Regions from separate parts of the Caballeronia sp. LZ028 genome, predicted to be linked through region 2. Evidence: predicted binding sites of a transcription regulator. Region 2 holds the regulator's gene; the other holds the start of a gene.
What was found. The regulator LexA, encoded in region 2, represses DNA repair genes until DNA is damaged. The targets are predictions, from matches to a motif close to ACTGTATNNNNATACAGT.
Positions count from the first base shown of each region.

Region 1: recA (recombinase RecA) is a predicted target of LexA. The motif match lies at 13,613-13,630, and genes of this name have one in related genera.

Region 1 is NZ_JARUXN010000001.1:757,454-772,577, forward strand. Features, by position in the region: gene QCE58_RS03590 (triacylglycerol lipase) at 1-674, shown strand, start outside; gene QCE58_RS03595 (DedA family protein) at 858-1,517, shown strand; gene QCE58_RS03600 (GlsB/YeaQ/YmgE family stress response membrane protein) at 1,576-1,827, opposite strand; gene QCE58_RS03605 (peptidoglycan DD-metalloendopeptidase family protein) at 2,142-3,071, shown strand; gene QCE58_RS03610 (lipoprotein) at 3,114-3,662, shown strand; gene QCE58_RS03615 (hypothetical protein) at 3,671-4,066, shown strand; gene QCE58_RS03620 (hypothetical protein) at 4,388-4,879, opposite strand; gene QCE58_RS03625 (glutamate/aspartate ABC transporter substrate-binding protein) at 5,201-6,088, shown strand; gene QCE58_RS03630 (carboxymuconolactone decarboxylase family protein) at 6,105-6,659, opposite strand; gene QCE58_RS03635 (aspartate aminotransferase family protein) at 6,668-7,999, opposite strand; gene QCE58_RS03640 (MurR/RpiR family transcriptional regulator) at 8,107-8,967, opposite strand; tRNA gene QCE58_RS03645 (tRNA-Met) at 9,087-9,163, opposite strand; gene QCE58_RS03650 (MFS transporter) at 9,252-10,910, opposite strand; gene QCE58_RS03655 (sensor histidine kinase) at 11,144-12,715, opposite strand; gene QCE58_RS03660 (response regulator transcription factor) at 12,721-13,449, opposite strand; gene recA (recombinase RecA) at 13,732-14,802, shown strand; gene recX (recombination regulator RecX) at 14,822-15,124, shown strand, end outside.
Region 2 is NZ_JARUXN010000001.1:1,629,227-1,644,350, reverse strand. Features, by position in the region: gene QCE58_RS07905 (asparaginase) at 1-413, opposite strand, end outside; gene QCE58_RS07900 (CysB family HTH-type transcriptional regulator) at 435-1,361, opposite strand; gene QCE58_RS07895 (sulfate/molybdate ABC transporter ATP-binding protein) at 1,387-2,445, opposite strand; gene cysW (sulfate ABC transporter permease subunit CysW) at 2,461-3,357, opposite strand; gene cysT (sulfate ABC transporter permease subunit CysT) at 3,354-4,238, opposite strand; gene QCE58_RS07880 (sulfate ABC transporter substrate-binding protein) at 4,329-5,351, opposite strand; gene lexA (transcriptional repressor LexA) at 5,610-6,287, shown strand; gene QCE58_RS07870 (hypothetical protein) at 6,485-6,811, shown strand; gene QCE58_RS07865 (DUF2939 domain-containing protein) at 6,911-7,510, shown strand; gene QCE58_RS07860 (universal stress protein) at 7,546-8,055, opposite strand; gene nodI (nodulation factor ABC transporter ATP-binding protein NodI) at 8,396-9,331, shown strand; gene QCE58_RS07850 (ABC transporter permease) at 9,336-10,181, shown strand; gene gnd (phosphogluconate dehydrogenase (NAD(+)-dependent, decarboxylating)) at 10,243-11,223, opposite strand; gene tkt (transketolase) at 11,229-13,322, opposite strand; gene QCE58_RS07835 (NADP(H)-dependent aldo-keto reductase) at 13,612-14,664, opposite strand; gene QCE58_RS07830 (MFS transporter) at 14,842-15,124, shown strand, end outside.

The sequences.
Region 1 (15,124 bases), 870 kb from region 2:
CCATCGCTGGCGTCAACAACGGCACCCCGGTCGCAGACGATCTCGGCGAGCCGATGTCCGACCTGCTATTGAGCCTGGCGAGCCTGTGCGGCGCCGATAACCGCGATCTGCTTTTCGACTTCGACTTGAAGCAGTGGGGCATCCACCGCGAGAAGGGCGAGGATCTGGTCGAATACGCCAAAAAGATCATCCTCAGCAAGGCCTGGAAGACGACTGACAGCGCAATCTACGATCTTTCCTTCGCCGCGGCCCGACTGCAGAACATCTGGGTAAAGACGTCGCCGCACACTTATTACGCGTCGTATTGCGCCGATGGAACGGTGCCCGGCCTCGCCGACACGCGTGTTCCGATGTCGAACATGAACCCGTTGCTCCTCGGCGGCGGCGCGGCGCTCGGCCTCAATGAAAGGGATCTTGCGGGCGGATTCCTGAACTGGCGTCCCAATGACGGTTGCGTCCCGGTTCCGTCGGCGCAGTACCCGATCGGGCACGCGCACGAGTTCGTCGGGGACAACCCCGCTCATCCGCCGAAGAAGGGCGTCTGGTACGTTCATCCTCCGATCGCCGGCGTGGATCATATCGGCATCGTGCAGCCGGTCGGCAGCACGACGCTCGAGTGGCTGGAGGAATTTTTTGGGAAAATCGCGGCCTATAACAAGGCGCTGCCAATTTAGCGACCCGGCCGGAGCCTGATCTTTCCTGTGGGGCTTTCGGGCGCCCGGGTTGCGCGCGCTTCCGGGTGAACATTCGTGTGAGCGAGCCCGGCGCCGCGCCACTTCGGTATCATGGCGCGACTCCCGCATTTGTTGCCGATGCGCCGCTTTTCCGGCGCCGGCTTACTTTTTGAGGAAAGATTTTTGGACACGTTGCTGCAATTCCTGGGACTCATCCTTCACATCGACAAGTCGCTCGGTGTCTTCATCCAGAATTACGGCGCCTGGGTGTACGCGGTGTTGTTCCTGATCGTGTTCTGCGAAACCGGGCTCGTCGTGTTTCCGTTCCTGCCGGGCGATTCGCTGCTGTTCATCGGCGGCGCGTTCGCCGCGTCGCACGAAATGGATCTCTTCGCGCTGATCGCGCTCCTGCTCATCGCGGCCGTGACCGGCAACACGGTGAATTACTGGATCGGCCGCGCCATCGGGCCGAAAGTTTTCGATACGAACATTCCCGTGCTCGAGCGCTTTCTGGACCGCGCCGCGCTGCAGAAAACCCACAACTTCTACGAGAAGCACGGCGGCAAGACGATCGTGATCGCGCGTTTCGTGCCGGTGGTGCGGACGTTCGCGCCGTTCGTCGCGGGCGTGTCGTCGATGAGTCACGGGCGCTTCCAGCTCTTCAATATTCTGGGCGCGCTCATCTGGGTGCTGTTGCTCGTGTTGCTCGGCTATTTCTTCGGCAACATTCCGTTCATCAAGCAGTATCTGAACGTGATCGTGCTGGTGGGGATCGGCGCGGCCATCGTGCCGGTGGCGATCGGCGCGCTATGGAAGATGAGCCGTCGCAATTCGAAGGCTTGAGGAAGAGCGGGATGCGCGAGGCCGTCGGATGCCGGCCTCGCTCACGCCGCGAAACCGCTTAACGGCGCCGGAACAGGCGGATCACGAAAAGCAGCACGACCGCGCCGATCACCGCGGTGATCAGCGTGCCGAGGATGCCGCCGCCGAATGAGATGCCGAGCGTGCTGAAGAGCCATCCGCCGATCACACCGCCGACGATGCCGACGAGAATGTCGACGATCACGCCGAAGCCGCTGCCGTTCATGATGAGGCCGGCGAGCCAGCCCGCCACGCCGCCGATGATGAGGCTGAGGATGATTCCGTGTTGCATGATTTGCATGCGTTGAGACTCCAGTCGAATTGAGAGATGCGGGACGCAGGCGGGACCTGCAATCAGGCGCGGGCAATGTAGCGGAAATGACCGTGGCGGGGGATTGTCAACTGTCAAGGATTGTCGATGCAGCGTCGGCAAACAGCGCGGACGACAGATGACACATGGCCGGGGCAAAATACGTCAAAAATTTGGATTGCCAAAAGGTTCGGTCGGCGCTTGGGCGAAGTGTGTCGTTTAGGTCACTGAGGCGAATTTGTATCTGTAATGTTTTATGCTGGCGGAATTGGTTGAAAAAGTTCAAGACGACAAGCATGAGAAAGCTGGTGGTGATGCACAAGGAAGGTTTCGGATCGGGCCCGCGCGGGGCGATCGCGGGCGTGGCGCTCGCAGCGGGGTTGGCTGCCGGATTGACGGGATGTTCATCGACGCCGCGCGAGCCCGCGCCGATCGTCGAAAGTTCCGCGCTGAGCGCGCCGCCGGTGGTGCAGAGCGGGTCGCCGATCGTGACGCCCGCGCCAGTCGTGCCGCTCGGGCCGACGACACCCGCGCCCGTCGAACCGGGCTTTTATCGCGTTAAGCCGGGCGACACGCTTTACGGCATTTCGCGCACCTTCAAGCAGAAGCCCGCTGATCTGGCCAAGTGGAACACGTTGCCGGAAAGCAGGCAGGTGAACGTCGGGCAGGTGTTGCGCGTGATGCCGCCGGGTGCGTCGTCAACGACGGTGAGTTCGGCGACCGCCGGATCGAAGATGGCGCAGCCGCCGCTTCTGCCGACGCCGGAGAAATCTGTGGCGCAGAAGCCAGCGGCGGAAAAGCCCGCCGCTGCGGCCAGCGAAGAACATCAATCCGCAGTCACCGCGACTGCATCCAAGGGCACCTTCGTCTGGCCCGCGCACGGCGACGTCGTGCGCAAGTTCGGCGCGAGCGGCAACAAGGGCATCGACATCGAAGGCAAGGTCGGACAGCCAGTCAAGGCAGCGGCGTCGGGCAAGGTCGTGTATGCGGGAAGCGGCTTGCGTTCCTACGGGCGCATGATCATCGTCAAGCACGGCAACGATTATCTGACCGCCTACGCGTACAACGAGAAGCTGCTCGTGAAGGAAGGCGATTCCGTCAAGCAGGGCGCGACCATCGCCGACATGGGCACCGGCCCGGGCGGCACGCCCGCGCTGCATTTCGAAGTGAGAAAGTCGGGCACCGCGGTCGATCCGATCCCGTTGCTCGGCGCGGCCGGCGGCTGATTCCTGGCCGGGCGGGAAGGGAGCCGAAAGGTGAAGAAGATCATGATCGCCGCGCTGACCGCGGCGTCGCTGACGTCGCTGCTTTCCGGCTGCGAGCAGCAGCAGAGCGAGGAAGCGTTGAACAAGCTCAAGGCATTTTTCAATGCAGTGAAGCCGGACAACTTGCTGCTCAAGAACCTGCAGCCCGGCGTGACGACCGAGGCGCAGATCCGCGACCAAATGGGCGAACCCGAGACGGAGCGCACGTTCACCGACGGAAGCAAGCGCCTCGAATATCCGCGCGGCCCGGCGGGCACGAACACCTACATGGTCGATCTCGACCCCCGCGGGCATTTCGTTTCCGTGACGCAGGTGCTGACCGCCGAGAACTTCGCGAAAGTGCGCCTCGGCATGACGATGGACGAAGTGCGCAGACTGCTCGGCAAGCCGACCGAAATCGCGGAGTATCGGCTGAAGAAGGAGCGCGTCTGGAGCTGGCACTGGCTCGAAGACGGCGTGAATCAGGACGCCATGTTCAACGTGCACTTCGGACCGGATGGCACCGTGGTGACGACGTCGCGTTCCGAAGCGATCCGCGGCGGTCAACGCTGATTCCGGGCATGACGACGATGAGTGATTCGGTGACATACGACACGCGCCTTCGCCTGATGGACGAAGCGTCGCGCTATCGCGATCAGGCGTCGCGCCAGGCCGGCGCAAAGCAGCTTGTGCTCTGGGATTGCGGGCGCGGGCATCGCTGGGACAAGACGCTCGACATCGCGCAGAACGTGCGCTGCATGAATTGCGCGACCGAGCGGCGCGAATTGGAGACGAAGCGTCTGCAGGACATCGCGCAAGCGCGCGGCGGCGCGCTGCTTTCGCACCGCTATGTCGATGCCGCGACGCCCTTGAGCTGGCGATGCGCGTACGGTCACGTTTGGGATGCGACTCCCGATGCGGTGTCGCGCCATTGGTGCAGCGAGTGCGCGCGCACCGTGTTCGCGGCCGTCCGCTGACCGATCCAACGGCATCAAAGAAAAAGCCGGCGAATGCCGGCTTTTGAGCTTCTTTGTCGGGGCGCTGGCCTCTTTCGCCTGCGACTCGTCGCGCCGTTGGCAAAAACTCGCGCTTTGCTTTTTTATTCTCGCGCTTTGCTTTTACCCACGACCTGATCGAGTGCCGCCCATCCTGTTTGTCGGTCTCTCAGCGCGTTTTGCTGCTGCCCCCCGTGCGCTGGAAAAAGTATTGCAAATGGCCATTCCTAAGAATGTACGCTCGCAAACACATTCGCAAATTGATAAGCATCTGCGGGGAAGTCCCGATCCGCGAAGCGATCTTCAGTCGGCCGACGACACCGTTTCCACACGCCCGATACCCGAACGCATGTTCGCCGCGACGAGCGATTGCGTGACCATGCGCGCTTCCGCCTGCGCGATGTGCTCGAGCGTCGCTTCTTCCAGTTGCGCCGCGAAAACGGCGAGCGCCGTGCACAGACGTGCGTGCTGACCGGCATCGAGCGTCCAGACGCCTTCGTCCGAATGACGCGCGTCCAGTTCGACGAGCGCTTCGTGCGCGAGCGTGATGTCGTGGTCGCATTCCGCCGCGTGGCCCAACTGGCACAACTCTTCCGCGACCAACATGTGACGGCATAGCGTCATGAAGAGCGGCTGCGATCCGTGTCCGCCATGAAACGCGTCGAGCGCCACATAGGAGCGCAGCAGCATCGCGTCGATCATCGGTTCGCGGGCGGCGCGGCTGCAGGTCAGCGCGCGCAGAAGCGGCGACATCGCGGGACGGGCGGATTTCATGTTCGTCGATTTCTTCTTCACGGCAGTGCTCCCGAAAAAGGTGTTCGCCTAACGCCGGTGCTGTCTGTCGCGCCGGGACGCGAATGCGTTGGATGCGTTTGGATGCGTTTGACGTTGAAAGCATCATCGCACCGGAAAATTAGCTGTGTCTTAAGGCGCGTAACCGCCGGATGCCTGCCAGCTATAACGCCGCGCGACGACGGCGGTGGACGCATGTGCTGTGACATTTGTAAGTAAAAGTCGCAAGAGGCCGCCGTGCGATGCGCCCTAGGGTGAATACATATGTTGCGTTAATTTTGTCGATGGCAACATATGTATCATTCCACTCTCAAAGAGGACGTCATGAAATTTGCGTCGTTGCTCACATCGACTGTCGCGTTATCTCTGGTTGCGGGCGCAAGCTACGGCCAGTCCACGATTGCCAAGGTCCAGAGCGCCAATCTCATCGCGATCGGGCATCGCGAGACGTCGGTGCCGTTTTCGTACGTCGATGCGAACAACGACGTCATCGGCTTTTCGCAGGACTTGTGCAACAAGGTGATCGATGCGGTCAAGGCGAAAACGAAGCATCCGGATCTACGCGTGCGCTTCATTCCGGTGACATCGCAGAATCGGATTTCGCTCGTGCAGAACGGCACGGTCGATCTCGAATGCGGCGTGACGACGAATCTCACGTCGCGGCAGAATCAGGTTGCGTTTTCGGACACGTTCTTCGTCGCGACGACGCGTCTGCTGACGAAAAAGGATTCCGGCATCAAGGACTTTCCCGATCTCGCGGGCAAGACCGTCGTGACGAATCAGGGCACGACGTCCGAGCGCATTCTTCGCAAGATGAACGAAGAGAAGAAGATGAACATGAGCATCATCAGCGCGAAGGATTACGGCGAAGGGCGCGCGACGCTCGAAACCGGCCGCGCGGTGGCCTACATGATGGACGACGTGCTGCTCGCCGGCACGCGCTCGCTGACGGCGAAGCCGTCGGACTGGGTGCTCGTCGGCACGCCGCAGTCGTCGGAGGCGTACGGCTTCATGATGCGTCGCGACGATCCCGAGTTCAAAAAGCTCGTCGACGACGCCATGAGTCAGGTGATGAAAAGCCCCGAGATCAAGACGATGTACGACAAGTGGTTCATGAAGCCGGTGCCGCCGAAGAACATCAACTTCGATTTTCCGATGAGCGAAGCGATGCAGAAGCTCTACGCCGAACCGAACGACAAGGCGTTCGAATAGCGCGACGGCGCGCGCGTCATTCCGCGAAGGGCAGATCCGTCTGCCCTTCGGCGCGCATCGCGAACGTGTTGAGGGTCATCGCGACGAGCGCGTAATAGCCCAGCAAGCCGACGAGATTCACGACGACCGTGTGCCCGAAGCGCGCGACGGCGGCGTCGTAGGTTGCATCGCTCACGCGCTTCGTGTCGTAGAGTTCGCTGGCGAAATCGAAGATGAGCTTGTCGTCGGCATCGGCGAATGTCGGCGTCTTTCCCGTGCGCAGCGCTTCGGCGAGATCGGCGGGCAGGCCGGCATCGAGCGCGATCGGATGATGAATGTGCCATTCCGCCTGCGAGCGCCAGCGCGCCGCGGTCACGAGAATCGCAAGCTCGGAAAGGCGCAGCGGCAGGCCGGTCTCGTAGCGGCAGAACGCGCCGAGTTTTTGCGCGTGCTGCGCGAGTTCCGGGCTGAAGATCCAACCGAGAAACGGCCCGTTCAGATTGCCGCGCGGTCCGCTCACGATGTCCTGCAACACGGCTCTTTGCGCATCGGAAGCCTGCGCGATGTCGAAATCGGGAAGTCGCTTCTTCATGTTTGTTCTCACTGGATGACGGAAAGCGCGCCATCGATTGCATCGGAGAGCCGCTCGACGATCGTCTCGATTTGCGCGCTTGTCGTGATGAACGGCGGCGCGATGAGTACGTGATCGCCGATGCGGCCGTCGACGGTGCCGCCCATCGGATACACCATGAGGCCGCGCTTCATCGCCTCGCTCTTGATGACCGCGTGCAGCCTGTGCTTCGGATCGAACGGCATCTTGCCCGCGCGATCCTGAACCAGTTCGACGCCGGTGAACAGGCCGCGGCCGCGCACATCGCCGATGAACGGATGATCCGCATGCCGCTCGCGCAGCAACGCGCGCAGTTGTTCGCCGCGCGCCCTCACGTTGTCGAGCAGTTTCTCTTCGGCGATGACTTTCTGCACTTCGAGCGCCGCGGCGCACGCCGTCGCGTGACCGATATACGTGTGGCCGTGCTGAAAGAAGCCCGAGCCGCCGACGATCGTATCGAAGATCGCGTTGCTGACGAGCGTCGCGCCGATCGGCTGATAGCCCGCGCCGAGACCCTTCGCGATCGCGAGAATATCGGGCGACACGCCGTCTTCCTCGCACGCGAACAGATGACCGGTGCGGCCCATGCCCGACATCACTTCGTCGAGGATCAGCAGGACGCCGTATTTGTCGCAGACCGCGCGGATCTTGCGGAAGTATTCGCGCACGGGCGGCACCGCGCCCGCCGTCGCGCCGACGACCGTTTCCGCGACGAACGCCGCCACCGATTCGGCTCCGAGTTCGAGAATCTTCGCTTCAAGTTCATCGGCGAGACGTTGCGCGAAGGCTTCGTCGGTTTCGCCCGCCCGCTGTTCGCGATACGCGAAGCAGGGCGTGACGTGATGCGCTTCGATCAGCATCGGCAGGAAGGGCTCGCGCCGCCACGCGTTGCCGCCGATCGCGAGCGCGCCGAGCGTGTTGCCGTGATAGCTCTGCCGGCGCGCGATGAAATGCCGGCGCGCGGGTTCGCCTTTCTCGACGAAATACTGGCGCGCGAGCTTGAGCGCGGCTTCCATCGCTTCGGAGCCGCCGGACACGAAGTAGACGTGGCCGAGATTTTTCGGCGCGGCATCGATGAGCCGGTCGGCGAGTTCTTCGGCGGGCTCGGTGGTGAAGAACGACGTGTGCGCGTACGGCAACTGCTGCACTTGCCGCTGGATGGCTTCGATCACGCGCGGATGGCTGTGTCCGAGACACGAGACGGCTGCGCCGCCGCATGCATCGATGTAGCGTTTGCCGGTCGAATCGACGATCTCGATGCCGTCGCCGCGGACGGCGACCGGAAGCGTGGCGCGCGGCGCGCGATGAAATACCGTGGTCATGGTGCCTGCCTTTCGAATGCGGAATGCGCGTGCAACACGCGATGTGACATTCTAGCGTGATAACAACATATGTTGTCAATATCGCGTGTGACGCAACGCTCGGCCGATTAGCTCGCCGCGTAGGCGCCGTGCGCGTGCAGCGCGGCTTCGGCCTGTTCGAGATGGGCGACGGCGTCCTTGCCTTCGAGCGCGAGCAGATGCGCGACGAGCATCTCCGCCAGCGCCGACGCCGCGACGAGCGACGGAAAGAACGACGGCGATTCGTGCGCGAAGATTAGCGTGTGATCGGCGTTCAGCGCGATGGGCGACACGGCGCTGTCAGTGAGCGTGATGAGTTTCGCGCCGCGCTCGATCGCCGCCTGCGCGACGCGCACGGCTTCGACGGAATACGGCGCAAAGCTGACGACGACCACCGCGTGCTTTTTCTCGATGCCGCGCAGTTGCATTTCGAGCGTGCCCGCTTCGCCGCTGATCAAACTCACCGACGGCCGAAACAGGCGATATCCATAAAGCAGGCCGAACGCGACGGGATAGCACGACCGAAAGCCCGCGACGTGCACATGCGGCGCTTTCTTGAGCGTCTTCGCCGTATCGACGACGCTCTGCGCGTTTTGCGCGAGCGTGAGTTCGAGATTGTGCGATTGCGCGTGTGCGAGATCGCGGCTCAGGTGATTGTCGGCGCCGCCTTTGACGAGCGAACGGGCGCGCGTCGTCAGCGGTTCGGGGCGCGTGCGTACGCGGCTCACGAAAATTTCGCGCAACTCGTTCCAGCCGGGGAAGCCGAGTTGCTGGGAGAGACGGACCATCGCGGCGGGCTGGACCTTGGCGCGCTCGGCGACCTTGCGCATCGAGAGGACGGCGACTTCGTCGGGATAGTCGAGAAGGAAGGCGGCGCCGGCCTGGAATTGCGGGCTCAGATCGGGGAAGCGGTCGCGGATCGTCGCCGCGAGTTGGTCGAAGGTGGGCACGTTCTGGATGCTTGAGGAAGCGGACGCGCTATTTAAGCATGAGCGCGACGTGGAGAGCGGTCGCGCGCAGAAAACAAAAAAGCCGCTGTCCTTGTGGAACAGCGGCTTTTTCTTGAAGCTGGTGGCGAATCAGGGACTCGAACCCCGGACCTGCGGATTATGATTCCGTCGCTCTAACCGACTGAGCTAATTCGCCGAAAGAAGACGAGATTATGGCGAGCGTCGAAGCGCGTGTCAACCCCTTCTGCGCGATTTATTTAACAAATCGCGCAGAAGCCCGTCGATTAATCCTCGTGATAGACATTCGACTTGCGCGTGTCCTTCACGAACAGCATGCCGATCACGAAGGTGATCAACGCGATCACGATCGGATACCACAAGCCCGAGTAGATATCGCCCTTCGCGGCGACGATCGCGAACGCGGTCGCCGGCAGGAAGCCGCCGAACCAGCCATTGCCGATGTGATACGGCAGCGACATCGACGTATAGCGGATGCGCGCCGGGAACATCTCGACCAGCATCGCCGCGATCGGGCCGTAGACCATCGTCACGAAGATCACGAGGATCGTCAGCACCACGATCGCCATCGGCCAGTTGATCAGCGCCGGATCGGCCTTTGCCGGATAACCCGCGCTCTTCAGCGTGCCGGCGAGCGTCTTGTCGAACGCCGCGCCTTGCGTCTTCGCGTCGGCGGCCTTGCCGTCGTACGTGTTCACCACCGTTTCGCCGACCTTGATCTGCGCCTGCGTGCCCGCCGGCGCCGCCACGTTCTCATAGTTGAGACCGGCCTTCGACAGCGCGCTCTTCGCGATATCGCACGAGCTCGTGAACTTCGCCGTGCCCACCGGATTGAACTGGAACGAGCACTCGCCCGGATCGGCGATGACGACGATCGGCGACTTCTGCGTCGCGGCTTCGAGCGTCGGATTCGTGTAGTGCGCGAGCGCCTTGAAGAGCGGGAAGAAGGAGAGCGCGGCAATCAGGCAGCCCGCCATGATGATCGGCTTGCGGCCGATACGATCCGACAGCGACCCGAAGAACACGAAGAATGGCGTACCGATCAGCAGCGCCACCGCGACCATGATGTTCGCGCTGGTGCCATCGACCTTGAGCGTCTGCGTGAGGAAGAAGAGCGAGTAGAACTGGCCCGTGTACCACACGACCGCCTGTCCCGCCGTCAGACCGAAGAGCGCGAGCAGCACGATCTGCAGGTTCTTCCACTCGCCGAACGCTTCCTTGAGCGGCGCCTTCGAGGTCTTGCCTTCCGCCTTGATGCGCTCGAACACCGGCGATTCATGCAGTTTCATCCGAATCCACACCGAGATCGCGAGCAGCAGGATCGATACGAGGAACGGAATGCGCCAGCCCCAAGCGCCGAACTGCTCTTCGCCCATGATCGTGCGGACCGCGAGAATCACGATCAGCGAGATGAAGAGGCCGAGCGTCGCCGTGGTCTGGATCCACGCCGTCCACGCGCCGCGCTTGTTCGACGGCGCATGTTCCGCGACATACGTCGCCGCGCCGCCGTATTCGCCGCCGAGCGCGAGGCCTTGCAACAACCGCATTGCGATGAAGATGATCGGCGCCGCGATGCCTATGGTCGCGTATCCCGGCAGGAAGCCGATCAGGAACGTCGACAGACCCATGATGACGATCGTCACGAGGAACGTGTACTTGCGCCCGACCATGTCGCCGAGCCGCCCGAACACGATCGCGCCGAACGGACGCACCGCGAAGCCCGCCGCGAAGCCCAGCAAGGTGAAGATGAAGCCGGCCGTCGGATTGACGCCCGAGAAGAACGTCTTGCTGATATAGACGGCGAGCGAGCCCGCCAGATAGAAGTCATACCATTCGAACACCGTGCCGAGCGACGAAGCGAAGATGACCTTCTTCTCCTCCGCCGTCATCGGTGCGTGTGACACGCGCCCTTCGACCGTAGCCATGCATCGTCTCCTGTTCTGATTTTCGATTACATCGGTCCGCGATAAGGCGGCTCCCGGTGCAAAGGATTATTGGAACGAAAACTTACGGCGTTCTGACGCGGCGTGTCCGGACGCGAGTGACGTCCGAAACGACGATTTGCGCCGAAGCCGCGCATATGTGATGCGAACGACCGTCTAAATTCGTCTATGCTCGTGCTTCGTGCGCGCGAAATGCGAATCTGCCGCGCTCGCGCTCAGGGTTTGTCCCGGGCAGGAAAAACCCGCTGAAGACTGACGCGGACAAGCGTTCCGGCGAGTCGCGGGCTGTCCTGATACACGTGATCCTCGATGGCGAGCGCGCCGCCGTGCATCGCCGCGATCTCCTTGACGATGGCAAGACCGAGTCCGCTGCCGTCGCCGTCGCGCCCGAGAATGCGATAGAAGCGCTCGACCACGCGCTCGCGCTCCGCCGCCGGAATGCCGAGTCCCGTGTCTTCCACCTCCAGATGCACGAGATCGAGATCGTCGTCGTCGGTCCGCACGCGTACGGTGATGCGCCCGCCCGCCGGCGTGTAGCGGATCGCGTTGTCGATCAGGTTCGACAGCATCTCGCGCAGCATCACGACATTGCCTTCCACTTCGACCGCAAACGGCGGCTCCTCATAACCGAGATCCATGCGTTTCGCGAGCGCCGCCTGAACCCAGTCGCGCACCGCGAGCCGCGCGAGATCGGTCAGGACGATGCGCGTGAATATCTGCCCCGTCGCGCGATTCTCGGCGCGCGCGAGCGCGAGCAATTGCGTGACGAGACGCGCGGCATGCTCGGAACTCATCGCGATCTGTTCTAGCGAGCGCTGCACTTCCGTCGAGACGTCCTGGCGCATCGCGAGTTCCGCCTGCATGCGCAGGCCCGCGAGCGGCGTTTTCATCTGATGCGCGGCATCGGCGATGAAGCGCTTCTGGAACTCCATGTTCTGTTCGAGGCGCGTGAGCAGGTCGTTGAACGACGCGACGAGCGGCGCGATCTCCGGCGGCGCGCTGCCGGCCTGCAGCGGCGAGAGATCGTCGGGGCGGCGCGCGCGGATGTTCGACTGCAGCGCGTGCAGCGGCGCGAGCCCGCGCGAAAGCCCGAACCATACGAGGATGATCGCGAGCGGCAGGATCACGAACTGCGGCAGGATCACGCCCTTGATGATGTCGTTGGCGAGCTGGCTGCGCTTGTCGAGGGTCTCCGCAACCTGCACGAGCACCGGCTGCGCGCTGTGCGGATCGCGCCCGGGCGCGAGGCCGGGCAGATCGACCGTCGTGTATGCGACGCGGATATCGTTGCCGCGCAGCACATCGTCGCGAAACTCGACGATGCCCGGCTGCGGACGATCGTCGTCGTGCGGCAAGGGCATGTCGCGATCGCCGCCGACGAGTTCGCCGCGCGTGCCGAGCACCTGGAAAAACACGCTGTCGACGTTATCGGCGCGCAGGAAATCGCGCGTCGCGTCGGGCAGGCGGAGTTCCGCGACGCCGTTTACCGGCTGAATCTGGCGCGCGAGCACGTAGGCGTCGGCTTCGAGCGCGCGGTCGAACGGCCCGTTCGCGATCGATTTCGCGACCAGATACGTCACCGCGATGCTCATCGGCCAGAGCAGCAGCAGCGGCGCGAGCATCCAGTCGAGAATCTCGCCGAAGAGCGAGCGTGGATGCGTTTCGGCGTCGGGCTCGAGCTCGTCGGGCGGCGCGAACGGATTCGCGTAGCGCGCGTCGCGCAGCGCGTCGGAGTCGTCGTTCGCTTGTGCGTTTCGCTGAGTTTCGTGGGAAACGGGCGACGCCATGCGGCCTACTTATAGTGATGGCCGGCGGACTCGCCGGCGTGCGGCCCGCCCGCGCCGTTCGTCGTGGCGGCCGCTTTCTCCAGCGTGTAACCGAGACCGCGTACCGTGATGATCTTCGCGCCGCTCGGCTCGATCTTCTTCCGTAGCCGATGCACGTAGACCTCGATCGCGTTATTGCTGACTTCCTCGCCCCACTCGCACAGGTGATTGACGAGCTGCTCCTTCGATACGAGCCGGCCGGTTCGCTGCAGCAGCACTTCGAGCACGCCGAGTTCGCGCGCGGACAGATCGATGACCTGATCGCCGATGGTCGCAATGCGCCCGATCTGATCGAAGGCGAGCGAGCCGTGCCGGACGACGGTCGGACCGCCGCCCGCGCCGCGGCGCGTGAGCGCACGGACGCGCGCTTCGAGTTCGTTGAGCGCGAAGGGCTTCGCCATGTAATCGTCCGCGCCGAGATCGAGACCTTTCACGCGCTCGTCGACGGAATCGGCGGCGGTGAGGATCAGCACGGGCATCTGCGAATTGCGCGCGCGCAGGCGGCGCAGCACCTCGAGACCGGGCATCAGCGGCAGGCCGAGATCGAGGATCAGCAGGTCGAAAGTTTGCAGGGAAAGGGCGGTGTCCGCTTCGACGCCATGCTTCACATGGTCGACGGCGTATCCCGATTGGCGGAGTGATCGGACGAGCCCGTCCGCGAGTATGCTGTCGTCTTCGGCAATGAGGATTCGCATCGTCGTGTGCGCCTTTGTACGCCATGCATGCGCGATGAAGCGCATCGGCATTGCCGGCACCGTGTGTCGCCCGGCGCGGCGGTCTCCAGGTGTTCGTGGTTCTTGCGTGCTTGGGCGACGTGGAAAAAAAGCTGCGCCACGCCGCGACAGGCTTGCAAAAACTACTGTTTTTTTATACAGTGTCTGCGTGAGTGGGAAGGGCGGTTTCGTATGCTCGATCGAGCGGCGAAAAACCCCGTGAACACTGCCTCAGACGCCGTTCATCATAGCAAAGGACGATTCATGGAAGAAAGCAAGAAAGGCCCGGCTGGCATGACTGCGGAGAAGAGCAAGGCCCTGGCCGCCGCGCTCTCGCAGATCGAAAAGCAATTCGGCAAAGGGTCGATCATGCGGCTCGGCGCAGGTGAGGCGGTCGAAGACATTCAAGTGGTTTCCACCGGTTCGCTCGGGCTGGACATCGCGCTCGGCGTCGGCGGCTTGCCGCGCGGTCGTGTCGTGGAAATCTACGGTCCGGAGTCGTCGGGTAAAACCACGCTCACGCTGCAGGTGATCGCGGAGATGCAGAAGCTCGGCGGCACGGCGGCGTTCATCGACGCGGAACACGCGCTCGACGTGCAGTACGCCGGCAAGCTCGGCGTGAACGTGCCCGAACTGCTGATCTCGCAGCCGGACACGGGCGAGCAGGCGCTCGAAATCGCGGACGCGCTGGTGCGCTCCGGCTCCATCGACATGATCGTGATCGACTCGGTCGCGGCGCTCGTGCCGAAGGCGGAAATCGAAGGCGAAATGGGCGACTCGCTGCCGGGTCTGCAAGCGCGTCTGATGTCGCAGGCGCTGCGCAAGCTCACTGGCACGATCAAGCGCACGAACTGCCTCGTCATCTTCATCAACCAGATCCGCATGAAGATCGGCGTGATGTTCGGCAACCCGGAAACCACCACGGGCGGCAACGCGCTCAAGTTCTACTCGTCGGTGCGTCTGGATATCCGCCGTATCGGTTCGATCAAGAAGAACGACGAAGTCATCGGCAACGAGACGCGCGTGAAGGTTGTGAAGAACAAGGTCTCGCCGCCGTTCCGCGAAGCCATCTTCGACATTCTTTATGGCGAAGGCATTTCGCGTCAGGGTGAAATCATCGATCTGGGCGTGCAGGCGAAGCTGGTCGACAAGGCGGGCGCCTGGTACAGCTACAACGGCGATCGCATCGGTCAGGGCAAGGACAACGCGCGGGAATTCCTGCGCGAAAATCCGGACATCGCGCGCGAGATCGAGAACAAGATCCGCGAATCGCTGGGCGTCGCTGCATTGGGCGAAGCTGTCGTCGCAAGCGCCGCAGCGGCCGACGACGAGTAAGCATCGAGCCTGAAGGAAGATGCAGACGCGCCGGCTCGGATCCAAGGCAGACCCGGCGGATAACGGAACCGGCGACGATTCCGATTCCGTCGATCGCTACGAGCGAAGCAGCGAGCGGCGCGGTGCATCGTCGAAGTCAGGCGGCTTCAGGCGCAGCAACAAGGAACGCGCCGGCGCGAAGTCATTCGCGTCGGCGCATCGCGTTTTCGAGCCTGTTAAAAGGGATGAAAGCAGCGTAGACGCGAATGATCGCGCGGCCCGCCTGGAACAAGCTCGCGCCTTACTGAAGCAGGCGACAGCGCAGCCGAAGGCGCCCCCCGCC
Region 2 (15,124 bases):
AACGGGCCATCGGCGGAAAGCGCGGTCGATGGGCGCATCGCCGCCGTCAGCACGACGGGCTTCGCGCTCTTCACCGTGAGATGCAGCAGATACGCGGTTTCTTCGAGCGTATCGGTGCCGTGCGTGACGACGACGCCATCGATATCGTCCTGCGCAAGCAGCTCATCGATACGCCGCGCGAGTTGCGTCCACAGCGCGGCGCTCATGTCCTTGCTGTCGATGCTCGCGATCTGTTCCGCGTGGATTCGCGCAACCGAGCCGAGCGCGGGCACGGCGTCGAGCAGCTTGTCGACGCCGACGACGCCCGCCTTGTAGCCCGCGGTCTTGGAGGAATCGCCGGCCTGACCGGCAATCGTGCCGCCCGTGGCAAGCACGGCGACACGAGGAAGCGAGGAAGTATTCATGCCGGCGATTGTAAAACAGCCGGCACGACTCTAAGCGGCTTCGCGAAGCTGCGCGGCGATCTGCGCTTCATCGAGTTGCGGCGCGAACATTTCGATCAGCCGATACGCATACGCGCGCAAGAACGCGCCCTTTCGCAAGCCGACACGCGTCGTGCTCGCCTCGAACAGATGCTGCGTATCGAGCGCGACGAGCTCGGTGTCGCGCTTCGCGTCATACGCCATCGCCGCGACGATGCCGATGCCCATGCCCAGTTCGACATACGTCTTGATGACGTCGGCATCGATCGCGGTCAGCACGATATCGGGCATCGCGCCCGCGCTCGCGAACGCCTGATCGACGTGCGAACGCCCGGTGAAATCGTTGTCGTACGTGACGATCGGATATTCGGCGATCTGCTCGAGCGTGATGTTCTCGCGCCCGACGAGCGGATGATCCTTCGGCACAACGACCGTGTGATGCCACGAATAGCACGCAAACGTGACGATGTCCGGATAACGGTCGAGCGCTTCGGTCGAGATGCCGATATCCGCTTCGCCGTTGATGATCATCTGCGCGATCTGCTGCGGGCTGCCCTGACGCAGCGCGAGATGCACCTTCGGAAACACCTCGGTGAACTGGCGGATGACCTTCGGCAACGCGTAACGCGCCTGCGTGTGCGTCGTCGCGACGACGAGATGGCCGTTGTCCTGATCCGCGAACTGGCGCGCGACGCGCCGTAGATTCTCGGCATCGAGCAGCATGCGCTCGATCAGCTGATGCACTTCCTTGCCCGGCTCGGTCAGTCCCGTCAGACGCTTGCCGCGGCGGATGAAGATATCGACGCCGAGTTCGTCCTCGAGATCCTTGATCTGCTTCGACACGCCCGACTGCGACGTGTAAAGGACGTTGGCGACCTCCGTCAGATTCATGTTCTGACGCACGGCCTCGCGCACGAAGCGCAACTGCTGGAAGTTCATGTCAGCCTCTTTGATTTTTATGATGTCACTGCGCGGGAAACACTCGCAACGCGCGTGGAACGGCGGTCACGCCATCGCCGATATCGAGCCTGAGCGCGCGCCACGCCTCGCGATCCAGTTCTGCCTCGATCACGCCGCCCGCGTTGCCTTCGAGCTCGACGCGCACCGAGCCGCCCAGCGTCACGACGCGCCGCACGCCCACCACGATGCCGTCGCGATGCGTGCCGTCGGCGGGATACAGCGCGAGATCATGCGGACGCACGTACGCGAGCGCCCGCCCGCTGAAATGCGCCTGAGCCGCGATCGGGCTCGCGGCGCCATCGGCGATGAAGCCGTTCGCGTTCACTTCGCCCTGCAGCCGGTTCGCGGCGCCGAGAAACTCGTAGACGAAGGACGTCTGCGGATGATCGTACACGTCTTGCGGACTGCCCACCTGCTCCACGCGGCCATGATTCATCACGACGATGCGATCCGCCACTTCGAGCGCCTCTTCCTGGTCGTGCGTGACGAAAAGCGTCGAGATATGCAGATCGTCGTGCAGCCGGCGCAGCCAGCTGCGCAGTTCCTTGCGCACTTTGGCGTCGAGCGCGCCGAACGGCTCGTCGAGCAGCAGCACTTTCGGCTCGACGGCAAGCGCCCGCGCCAGCGCAATACGCTGCCGCTGTCCGCCTGACAGTTCCGACGGAAAACGCTCCGCGAGCCAGTCGAGTTGCACGAGCTTCAGCAGCTCATGCACTTTCTCGCGAATTTTCGCTTCGCTCGGACGCTCGCGGCGCGGCTTCACGCGCAAGCCGAACGCGACGTTCTCGAACACGGTCATGTGCCGGAACAGCGCGTAATGCTGGAACACAAAGCCGACCTGACGCTCGCGCGCGCCGACCGCCGCGACGTCTTCGCCGTGCAGCACGACCTGTCCCGCATCGGCGAATTCGAGACCCGCGATCACGCGCAAGAGCGTGGTCTTGCCGCAGCCCGAAGGCCCGAGCAGCGCGACCAGTTCGCCCGCCGGAAAGTCGAGCGACACGTTGTCGAGCGCGGTGAAATCGCCGAAGCGTTTTTGCAGATTGCGAACGATGATGCTCATGATGTTTATCGCCTCTCAATTCTGTGCGGTGGCTTTTGCGGCGGTCAATGCTTGCGTCATGCGGCGCTCCGCGAGAAGTTTCAGCGCGAGCGTCACGAGCGCGAGCAGCGCCAGCAGCGACGCCACCGCGAACGCAGCCGAGAAGTTGTATTCGTTGTAGAGAATTTCGACGTGCAGCGGCATCGTGTCCGTCTGCCCGCGGATGTGCCCGGACACCACCGACACCGCGCCGAACTCGCCCATCGCGCGCGCGTTGCAGAGAATCACGCCGTAGAGCAGGCCCCACTTCACGTTGGGCAGCGTCACGCGCCGGAAGATCTGCCATCCCGAGGCGCCGAGCACGTGCGCCGCTTCCTCTTCGTCGTTGCCTTGCGCCTGCATCAGCGGAATCAGTTCGCGCGCGACGAACGGAAACGTGACGAAGATCGTCGCGAGCACGATGCCGGGCACCGCGAAGATGATCTGCACGTCGTGCGCGGCGAGCCACGGGCCGAACCATCCTTGCGCGCCGAACATCAGCACGTAGACGAGACCCGAGATGACCGGCGACACCGAGAACGGCAAGTCGATGAGCGTCGTCAGGAGCGCCTTGCCGCGAAACTCGAACTTCGCGATCGCCCACGACGCCGCCAGTCCGAAGACGACATTCAGCGGCACGGCGATCGCGGCGGTGATCAGCGTGAGCTTGATCGCGGACCACGCGTCGGGATCCTTCAGCGACTCGAAGTAATAGTCGATGCCCTTGGCGAACGCCTGCACGAACACCGCGACGAGCGGCACGACGAGAAAGAACGCGAGAAACGCGAGTGCGATACCGGTCAGGAGCCATCGCACGGCGCGCGGCTCGGTGACGGGATTGAGGCCGTGCGCGTCGCGCTGTGTCGTCGTCTGCAATGGAAGCACCTTGCTCATGCCGTTTCTCCCGCTGCCAGGGAGACGTTGACCGGCGCCGCGCCCGTCTTGCTCGTGCGGCGCTGCAGCCACCATTGCAGCGTGTTGATCAACAGAAGCATCAGGAACGACACGCACAGCATCACGACGGCGAGCGCGGTCGCGCCGGCATAGTCGTACTGTTCGAGCTTCGTGATGATGAGCAGCGACGTGATCTCCGACTTCATCGGCACGTTGCCCGCGATGAAAATCACCGAGCCGTATTCGCCCAACGCGCGCGCGAACGCGAGTGCGAAGCCCGTCAGCAGCGCCGGAAAGAGCGACGGCAGCACGACGCGCCGGAACGTGAGCCAGCGCGTCGCGCCGAGGCACGCGGCGGCTTCTTCCTGCTCGCGCTCGAAGTCTTCGAGCACGGGCTGCACGGTACGCACGACGAACGGCAGGCCGATGAACGTCAGCGCGACGAGCACGCCGAGCGGCGTGAACGCGACCTTGATGCCGAGCGGCGCGAGATATTGCCCGATCCAGCCATTGCCCGCGTAGACCGCGGCGAGCGAAATGCCGGCGACCGACGTCGGTAGCGCGAACGGCAGATCGACCATCGCATCGACGATGCGCTTGAACGGGAACGTGTAGCGCACGAGCACCCACGCGACGAGAAAACCGAACACCGCGTTGATGAGCGCGCCGCCGAGCGCCGCGGCGAACGTCAGCCGATACGATGCGAGCACGCGCGGCGACGTCACCGCGCGCACGAACTGCGCCCAGTCGAGCGTCGCCGTCTTAGCGAAGGTGGCGGCAAGCGGAATCAGCACCACGAGGCTCAGATAAGCCACCGTGATGCCGAGTGTCAGGCCGAAACCGGGTAGCGCGCTCGGTTTCCTGAATGTGAGAGTCGTCATCCTTGAATCATCCTTTTTGCGCGCGGGGTGGGCGCGCGTTGCTGCTTCGGGCGCGCGGCGTCTTGAACGCGCCGCGTCGCCGGTTGACGCTTATTGCGGCTGATAGATCGAATCGAACACGCCGCCATCCGCGAAATGCGTCTTCTGCGCCTTGGTCCAGCCGCCGAAGGTGTCGTCGATGGTATAGAGCTTCAGCTTCGGAAACTGCTTCGTCAGATCGGCGGGCACCTTGTCCGAACGCGGCCGATAGAAATTGCGCGCGGCGATCTGCTGCCCTTCGTCGCTATACAGATACTTGAGATACGCTTCGGCGAGCTTGCGCGTGCCGTGTTTGTCGACGACCTTGTCGACCACCGCGACCGGCGGCTCCGCCAGAATGCTCACCGACGGCACGACGATCTCGAACTTGTCCGGACCGAATTCCTTCAGGGACAGGAACGCCTCGTTTTCCCACGCGATGAGCACGTCGCCCTGACCGCGCTGCACGAAGCTCGTCGTCGCGCCGCGCGCGCCGGAATCCAGCACGCCGGCGTTCTTGTAGAGCTTCGTCACGAACTCCTTGGCGGTCTGCTCGTTGCCGCCCGGCTTGTGCTGCGCGTACGCCCACGCCGCGAGGTAGTTCCAGCGCGCGCCGCCGGATGTCTTCGGATTCGGCGTGACGATCGACACGCCCGGCTTCGTCAGATCGTCCCAGTCCTTGATGTGCTTCGGATTGCCCTTGCGCACGAGAAACACGATCGTCGACGTGTACGGCGATGCGTTGTCCGGCAGGCGCTTCTGCCAGTCCGCGCCGACGAGTCCCTTGCCCGCGAGCGCGTCGATGTCATAAGCGAGCGCGAGCGTAACGACGTCCGCCTGCAGTCCGTCGATGACCGCGCGCGCCTGGCCGCCCGACCCGCCATGCGACTGCTTGAAGGTTACGGTCTCGCCCGTCTCCGCCTTCCACTTTTTCGCGAAAGCCTGATTGAAGTCCTGATACAGCTCGCGGGTCGGGTCGTAGGAAACGTTCAGAAACGACGTATCCGCCTGCGCCGGCGCCGTCATGATCAAACCCGCCGCGCCGAGCGTCGCCGCAGCAAGAAGCCGTCGCAATCCCGTGTTGATGCTTTGCATTCCCCGTTCTCCGTCTTATCGAATTGACGGAATCAGTCTAACGAGGCCTCTATATGATTGAAAATAATCGTTATTCACTTTTTTATACGTAAAACTGCTAAGAACGATATTCCTGGATGGAAGAAGCGCCGGCGGGCGCGATCCGACGGTGCGGAGGCTTCGTGGCCGCGAACTTAAAGTAAAGCTTGAAAAGCGCCAAATACTGTATAAAAATACAGTCACCTGTCCATTCATACAGTGCATCAGGGGCTCGAGCCAGTGACCAAAACATCAAAACTTACCGCGCGGCAGCAGCAGGTGTTCGAACTCATCCAGCGCGCGATCGACCGCACGGGCTTTCCGCCCACGCGCGCCGAGATCGCGGCGGAGCTCGGCTTCAGTTCGGCCAATTCCGCCGAGGAGCACCTCAGGGCGCTGGCCCGCAAGGGCGTCATCGAGCTGGCGGCGGGTTCGTCGCGCGGCATCCGGCTGCTCGGCGATGCATCTCGCATCGATCGGTCCGAGGAGCTGCCGCATCAGTTCACGCTGCCGCATCAGAGCATCATGCAATTGTCTCTGCCGCTCGTCGGCCGGGTCGCGGCGGGGAGTCCTATCCTCGCGCAAGAGCACATCTCGCAGCACTATGCGTGCGACCCCGCGCTCTTCTCCAGCAAGCCGGACTATCTGTTGAAGGTGCGCGGCCTCTCGATGCGCGACGCAGGCATTCTCGACGGCGATCTTCTCGCCGTGCAAAAGCGCAACGAAGCGAAAGACGGACAGATCGTCGTCGCGCGTCTTGGCGACGACGTCACGGTCAAGCGCTGGAAACGGCGCGCGGACGGCGTCGAACTCATCGCCGAAAACCCCGAGTATGAAAACATCTTCGTGCGCGCCGGCAGCGGCGATTTCGCGCTTGAAGGCATTGCCGTCGGGCTGATCCGCTCCGGCGAATTCTGATGTTGGCCCGCGAACGGGCAAGGCACGAAAGTCGAAGCACATTACTTTCGCACCGAGACACGAAATGTCTCATTGACATCGCAAGATAGCCTCACCAACCGCTTTCGACACCTGATTCAGGCGTCTCACAACACAACAAGCATGACGGCCACCGCGCGCGGTGCGCCGCGGTGCGTCCTATCGTCTGGAGAGTCATCATGGAACGTTTTGCCCGTCTGCTGCCCTTCCGTCAATTCGGCCGCCTGCGCCATCTGCGCACGCTGATCGCCTGCGGCATGCCGCGCGCCGAAGCCACGCCCGATCTCTTCAACGAAATGCCCGCGTTGCCGTCCCGTCAGCCGGCCTTCGCTCGCGTTTCCCTCAACAGCACGGTGCACGCCGAGGCCGAGCAGCGCGCGCCAGTGCGCGTGTATCGCGGGCAATCGCGCGTGATTCTGGTGGGCAAGATCGACGAGGTTTCGCGCATGATCGACCGCTGCATCGCCGAGGAAAATGCCGGGCTGGCCGGCGGAATCCTCGCCTGAATGGAACGCCATCGCACGCACGACGTGAATTCACGGGATTTAACCGGCGCCCGCGCGGTCAATCCGTAATTCACGTTTTGCAAGAGGCTTGGCCCAAGCATGTCCCGCACTACCCGTTCTATTGTCGTTACGCTCGTCGTCCTGGTTATCGTCGCGGCGCTCGGTTTCGTTTACGCATCGCCTTACATCGCACTCGATCGCGTGAAGCGCGCGGCCGATGCCCGCGATGCGCAAACCGTCAACGAATACGTCGATTTTCCGGCGCTGCGCGCGAGCCTCAAGGACCAGATCGCGGCGCTGCTCACGCGTCGCGTGGATATTCAAAAGAGCGGGAATCCGCTCGCGATCATCGGTGCGATGATCGGCGCGGCGCTCGTCGGTCCGCTGGTGGATTCGTATGCCACACCGGACGGCGTCGCGGCGATTCTGAACGGCATCCCGCCGCGCGGCGATCCGGGCGAGCGTCCGCCGCAAGCTGGCGACGGCGCACCAGCGAATGCGGGGAATGCGCCCGCGTCCGGCGTCACGGCCGCACGGCAGCCGCCGAAAGAACCACCGCAGACGACGGCGGGTTATCGAAGCCTGAACACGTTCGTCGTCACGTATCAACACGGCGCCGGCGATGCGCGATACTCCGCGATCTTCCACCGCAACGGGCTCGTGTCGTGGAAGCTCGTCGCGGTCGATCTCAACGGTTGACGCGTCAAGCGTCGCGGTTCACGCTTCGCACCGCATCACGCCCCGGCTTCGGCCTTGACGGGCTTCGCCGCGTACGCCGCTTCGTCTTCCGCTTCGGCCGATTCACCGGCCTGACAGACGGCAACCAGGATGCTGCACTTCACGCGATCCAGCAGCGGCGTGTTGCCCGCGCCCATCCACCAGCGCGCGAGGCCGCTGCGGCAGCGATGCCCGACGACGACGAGATCGACCTGAAGGCTGTCGGCGAGCGCCGCGATTTCGTCGATCGGATGGCCGAACGCGAAATGTCCCTGTGCCTGAAGGCCACGCTCGCGCAGCCATTCGACGCCCTCTTGCAGGATGTCGCGCGCGGCCTCTTCGAAGCGTCCGCAGGCCATGTCGGTTAGCAGTCCGGCGCTCTGCGCGATGCTCGAGCGCATATCCACCACCGCGAGCACATGCGTCTCCGCATTCAGGTCGAGCGCGAGATTGGCGCCCTGACGCAGTGCCTTGCGGCCTTCTCTGGAGCCGTCGTAGCACAGCAGGATTTTTCGGTAGCTCTCCATCTTGACCTCCCTGGCCAACGTGCCGTTGAGCGCGGCTTGCCCGCGGCGTTGATTCATCATCGTGCGTCGTCCCATGGGAGACAACGCTGGAAAACGCTTACCGGCGCGAACACGCTAGCTGGCACCGTGCCAGAACCACAAAAACGTCGACGGACAAGCCTCTGGCACTTTCGGCCGGAACCGGTTCGACGCGCCCCGCACGGGTTTGACACGCCCGCGCAGCATGCGGTTGCACGCCAAGCGCCGCCTTGGTGCAATGGATTACACTAGCCCGCTGGATTTCCCTCATCCGGCTTTCCCTGCGCACAGATGCATGACTGATCAAACTTTGCAACAAAGCATGTCACGCGACGCCGATGGAAACCGCGCACCCGCCATCGAATTCAGCGAAGTAAGGAAGCACTACGGCGAGCGCACGGTCGTCGACGGCCTGTCGTTCGATGTGCGGCCCGGCGAATGCTTCGGACTGCTCGGACCGAACGGCGCGGGCAAGACGACGACGCTCAAGATGCTGCTCGGCATCACTTCGCCCGATAGCGGCGCGATCCGTCTCGTCGGCGAGCCGGTGCCCGCGCGCGCCCGATTCGCCCGCGAGCGTGTGGGCGTCGTACCGCAGTTCGACAATCTCGATCCCGATTTCACTGTCCGCGAAAATCTGACGGTGTTCGGCCGCTACTTCGGCCTGACGGGCGCGCGCATGGATGCGCTCGTACCGTCGCTCCTGGAGTTCGCGCGGCTGGAGAGCAAGGCCGATGCGCGCGTCGGCGAGTTGTCGGGCGGCATGAAGCGGCGTCTCACGCTCGCGCGCGCGCTCGTCAACGATCCCGATGTGCTCGTGATGGACGAACCGACCACCGGGCTCGATCCGCAAGCGCGGCATCTGATCTGGGAGCGTCTGCGCTCGCTGCTTGCGCGCGGCAAGACCATTCTGCTGACGACGCATTTCATGGAAGAAGCCGAGCGTCTCTGCGATCGCCTGTGCGTGATCGAGGAGGGCCGCAAGATCGCCGAAGGACGGCCGCGCGAGCTGATCGAATCGGTGATCGGCTCGGACGTGATCGAAATCTACGGACCCGATCCGCAAGCGCTCGCCGCCGAGCTTGCGCCGCTCGTCGCGCGCATGGAAGTGAGCGGCGAGACGCTCTTTTGCTACGTCGACGATCCGCAGCCCGTGCATGCGCGCGTGAAGGGCCGCGCGGACGTGCGCTATCTGCATCGTCCGGCGAATCTCGAAGATGTTTTCCTGCGTCTCACCGGACGTGAGATGGTGGACTGAGCCAATGGATACGCTCGAACGATCCCGCATCGACAAACAGCGCGAGCCGAAGCGCGCACAAAACCTCACGCCGCTTTCCAGCGCGTTGCCCGCGAACGCCACGCACTGGATGTCCGTGTGGCGGCGCAACTATCTCGTCTGGAAGAAACTCGCGATCGCCTCGATGATCGGCAATCTCGCCGATCCGATGATCTACCTCTTCGGCCTCGGCCTCGGTCTGGGCCTGATGGTCGGGCACGTCGACGGCGTGTCGTATATCGCGTTCCTCGCGGCGGGCACGGCGGCGTCGAGCGTGATGATGTCCGCGAGCTTCGAATCGATGTACTCCGGCTTCTCGCGCATGCACGTTCAGCGCACCTGGGAAGCGATCATGCACACGCCGCTCACGCTCGGCGATATCGTGCTTGGCGAGATCGTCTGGGCCGCGAGCAAGTCGGTGCTGTCGGGCGTGGCGATCATGATCGTCGCGGGCGCGCTCGGCTATGCGAGCTTTCCGTCGATGCTGATCGCGTTGCCGGTCATCGTGCTGACAGGACTCGCGTTCGCCAGCACGGCGATGGTCGTCACCGCGCTCGCGCCGAGCTACGACTTCTTCATGTTCTATCAGACGCTCGCGCTCACGCCGATGCTCCTGCTCTCCGGCGTCTTCTTTCCCATCGCGCAACTGCCCGCGATCGCGCAACACGTCACGCAGGTCTTGCCGCTGTATCACGCGGTGGAGCTGATCCGTCCGGCGATGCTCGGCCGCCCGTTCGACGGCTTCGCGCTGCATGCGCTCGTGCTCTGCGCGTATGCGGTCGTGCCGTTCTTCCTGTGCGCGTGGCTTTTCAGGCGGCGCATGATGAAATGAAAAACGGCGATGGACTTCGAAAGCCGATCGCCGTTTTGACATCGCCGAAAAGGAAAGCGCGCTACTTCACCGGAAACTCGTGATGCCCGCCGAAGCCGAAGCGCATCGCGGACAACATGCGTTCCGGGAACGATTCGGCATCGCGCGAACGGAACCGCGTGTACAGCGCCGCCGACAGCACTTGCGCCGGCACCGCTTCCTCGATTGCCGCTTCGATCGTCCATCGTCCTTCGCCGCTGTCCGCGACTTCGGTGGAATAGCGATCGAGCGAGCCGTCGCCCGCGAGCGCGCCCGCGGTCAGATCGAGCAGCCACGACGACACCACGCTGCCGCGACGCCACACTTCCGCGATATCGGCGAGATCGAGCGAGTAACGCTCGTTCTCCGGCAGTTCCGTCGAGTCCTTGCGCTCGAGCACGTGAAAGCCTTCGGCATAGGCCTGCATCAGTCCGTATTCGATGCCGTTGTGCACCATCTTGACGAAATGCCCCGACCCGACCGGCCCGCAGTGCATGTAGCCGTTCTCGACGCGCGCATCGCGTCCTTCGCGGCCCGGCGTCGCGGGAATGTCGCCGCGTCCCGGCGCGAGCGTCGCGAGAATCGGATCGATGCGGCGCACGACCGGCTCGTCGCCGCCGATCATCATGCAGTAGCCGCGCGTCAGGCCCCACACGCCGCCCGACGTGCCGACATCGACGTAATGGATGCCCTGCTCGCGCAACTGCGCGGCGCGGCGGATATCGTCCTTGTAGAAGCTGTTGCCGCCGTCGATGATCACGTCGTCCGCGCCGAGGATCTTGTGCAGATCGTTGAGCGTGTCTTCGGTGATTTTCCCCGCCGGCAGCATCAGCCAGACGACGCGCGGCGCGGTCAGTTTCGCGACGAGATCGCCGAGATCCTTCGCGCCCGTCGCGCCTTCGCTCGCGAGCGTTTCGGTGGCCTCCGGATTGTGGTCGTACACGACGCACGTATGTCCGCCGCGCATGAGCCGCCGCCCGATGTTGCCGCCCATGCGCCCCAGTCCCACGATGCCGATCTGCATGATGGTCACTCCTTCCCGTTGGATTTCACGCGTTCGATCTGCTTCTTCGCGGCGTCGTAGACCGCTTCGGGCGTGAAGCCGAACTTCGTCTTCAGCGCCTTCAATGGCGCGGATGCGCCGAACGTGTGCATGACGATCTGCGATCCGAGGCGGCCGACGTAGCGGTCCCACCCGAGCGTCGCGGCCTGCTCGACGCACACGCGCGCATGCACGTCCGGCGGCAGCACCGATTCCTTGTACGCGAGATCCTGCTTCTCGAAGATGTCCCACGACGGCATCGACACGACGCGCGCCGCGACGCCTTCGCTTGTCAGCTTCTCGTACGCCTCGACGCAAAGCGACACTTCGCTGCCCGTCGCGAGCAGCAGCACCTCGGGCTTCTTGCCGCCTTCGGTATCGGCGAGCACGTAGGCGCCGCGCTTCACGCCTTCGGCGGACGCGTATTTCTTGCGGTCGAACGTCGGCAGCGGCTGGCGCGTCAGCACGATGCACGACGGCTCCTTCGGATGCGTCAGCGCGACGCGCCACGCTTCTGCGACTTCGTTCGCGTCGGCGGGACGCAGCGTGCACAGGCCCGGCACGCCGCGCAGCGAGGCGAGCTGCTCGATCGGCTGATGCGTCGGACCGTCTTCGCCGACGCCGATCGAATCGTGCGTGAACACGTAGATCACCGGCACTTCCATGATCGCGGACAGGCGGATCGGCGGCTTCATGTAGTCGCTGAAAATCAGGAACGTCGATCCGTACGGACGCAAGCCCGACAGCGCGAGGCCGTTGCAGACCGCGCCCATGCCGTGCTCGCGGATGCCGAAGTGCAGATTGCGTCCGCCGTAGCTGTCGTGCTCGAAGCTGCCCGCGCCTTCGAACTTCAGATTCGTCTTCGTCGATGGTGACAGGTCTGCGGCGCCGCCGATCAGCCAAGGCACGCGCGGCGCAATCGCATTCAGCACCTTGCCGGACGAATCGCGCGTCGCGAGGCCCTTGGCGTCCGCCTCGAAGGTCGGGATGTCCGCGTCCCAGTTGTCGGGAAGCTTGCCTTCGAGCATCTGCCACGCTTCTTTCGCGAGTTCCGGATTGGCCTTCTCGTAGGCGTCGAAGCGCTGCTTCCACTCGGCGTGCAGCTTCTTGCCGCGCGCGCCCATGCCGTCGGCGAAGTGCTGCATGACGCCGTCGGGCACGTAGAACTGCTTGTCCTCCGGCCAGCCGTAGAACTTCTTCGCGAGCTTGACCTCTTCCTCCCCGAGCGCCTCGCCGTGCGCGCTCGCGGTGTTCTGCTTGTTCGGCGCGCCCCAGCCGATGATGCTTTTCACGACGATCAGCGTCGGCTTGTCGGTGTGCGACTTCGCCTTGTTGATGGCCGCTTCGAGCGCGTCCGCGTCGTTGGCGTCGTCGACGTGCAGCGTGTGCCAGTTGTAGCCGTGAAAGCGCGCTTCCACGTCGTCGCTGTAGGCGAGCTCCGTATGGCCTTCGATGGTGATGGTGTTGCTGTCGTAGATCCAGATGAGATTCGACAGCCGCAGATGCCCCGCGAGCGACGCCGCTTCGTGCGACACGCCTTCCATCATGTCGCCGTCGCCGCACAGCGCGTAGACGCGGTAATCGAAGAGCTTGTCGTCGCCCTTGTTGAAGCGGCTCTCCTTCCAGCGCGCGGCCATCGCCATGCCCACGCTGTTGCCGAGGCCCTGGCCGAGCGGTCCGGTCGTCGTCTCGACGCCCGTCGTCATGCGGTATTCCGGATGGCCCGGCGTCTTGCTGTCGAGCTGGCGGAACTGCTTGATATCGTCGATCGAGACGGCGGGCTTGCCGGTCGGCTTGCCGTCGCCGTCGAACTCCTTCACGCCGGCAAGATGCAACAGCGAGTACAGCAGCATCGACGCATGCCCGACCGACAGCACGAAGCGGTCGCGATTCGGCCATAGCGGCGCGTCGGGATCGTAACGAAGATGGTTCTGCCACAGATGGAATGCGACCGGCGCGAGCGCCATCGGCGTGCCGGGGTGGCCGGAATTGGCCTTCTGCACGGCGTCCATCGAGAGCGTGCGGATGGTGTCGATCGTGAGGCGATCGAGATCTTTGGCCTGAGGTGTTGCTTGAGACATGAGCGACGACTCCTTTGCGAAGAGCGCGCTGTGGCGAGGGGCGCCGCAGCGGGCAACCAGGACCATCGAGCAAGTGCAGTGCCTTACGAAAAGCACCGCACCGCGAATGACACGGGAGCGCGCCGCGAATCCTCGGGTGCGGGATTCGGGCGGCGTTACGGCAGAGTACGGGCCAAAAATTAGGCCGGTATTACAGAGCGATAAACGACGGGCACGCGAACATCAATGCTGACACATTCGCGGCAAAGGCATGCAATTCTTCGCCAAATGCTTGAGCCGGCGAAGAAAATCAGGGCGCCGGATTCGGCTGACGCTCGTGCAGCGCTTCGATTTCGGCCAGGATTTCGTCCGACAGTTCGATGTTCACGCTACCGATGTTCTCCTTCAACTGCGGCATCGACGTCGCGCCGATCAGCGTGCTCGTCGTGAACGGGCGCGTGTTGACGAACGCGAGCGCGAGTTGCGTCGGCGTGAGTCCGTGGCGTTTCGCCAGTTCGACGTACGACGTGATCGCCGCGATCGCCTGCGGCTTGCTGTAGCGCTGGAAACGCTCGAACAGCGTGATTCGCGCGCCCGCCGGACGCGCCCCGCCCTCGTACTTGCCCGACAGCCAGCCGAACGCGAGCGGCGAATACGCGAGCAGCCCGACGCCTTCCTTGTGCGTGAACTCCGACAGTCCGAGCTCGTAAGTGCGATTCACGAGGCTGTACGGATTCTGAATGCTGACGATTTTCGGCAGCCCCGCCTTTTCGGCCGCGCGCAGGAATTGCGCGACACCCCACGGCGTTTCGTTCGACACGCCCACATGACGGATCTTGCCCGCCTTCACGAGATCGGCGAGCGCCGCGAGCGTTTCCTCGATCGGCACCGTGTATTCATCGTCGATATAGGGATAGCTGGATCGGCCGAACGTCATCGTGCTGCGATCGGGCCAATGCAGCTGATACAGATCGACGTAATCCGTTTGCAGGCGCTTCAGGCTGCCGTCGATGGCTTCGTTCAGATTCTTGCGATCGAACTGGTTGCCCGCGCCGCGGATATGCCGCGGATTGTGCGGCTGGCGCGCGGGCCCGGCGATTTTCGTCGCGAGGACGATATCGGCGCGCTTCGCCGGATGCTTCGCGAGCCACGTACCGATGTATTCCTCCGTGCGGCCCTGCGTCTCGGGGCGCGGCGGCACCGGATACATCTCGGCGGCGTCGATGAGATTCACGCCTTGGGCGAGCGCGTAATCGATCTGCTCGTGCGCTTCGCTTTCGGTGTTCTGCTCGCCCCAGGTCATGGTGCCGAGCCCGATCAGGCTGACGTCGATACCCGAATCGCCGAGTTTCCGAAACTTCATTGCTCATTCCTCTTGTTGACGAGTTGTTTGCGCGCTGTGGGGAGACCGTAGGCGCTTTGTCGGACAGGCTGCCTGGCTGATTTTCCGGCAATCGCAAAACCTACCATAGGCGCGAAAGCTCTGCTCTCGCGGCTAGAATGGCAAGCTTCCAACCCGTCAGGCAGGAGCACGCAACCGATGCCGTTAGCACGCGATCGCGAGACAAAAGGCTCGTCGCTCATCGTCATGCTCGTCGCGGCGACCTTCTTCATGGAGAACCTCGACGGCACGATCATCGCCACCGCCTTGCCGCAGATGGCGCGCTCGTTCAACGTGCATCCCGCCGACATGAGCCTCGGCATCACGGCGTATCTGTTGACGCTCGCCGTGTTCATCCCGATTTCCGGCTGGGCCGCCGACCGCTTCGGCCTGCGCACCGTGTTCGCGAGCGCGATCGCGGTGTTCACGGCCGCGTCCGTGC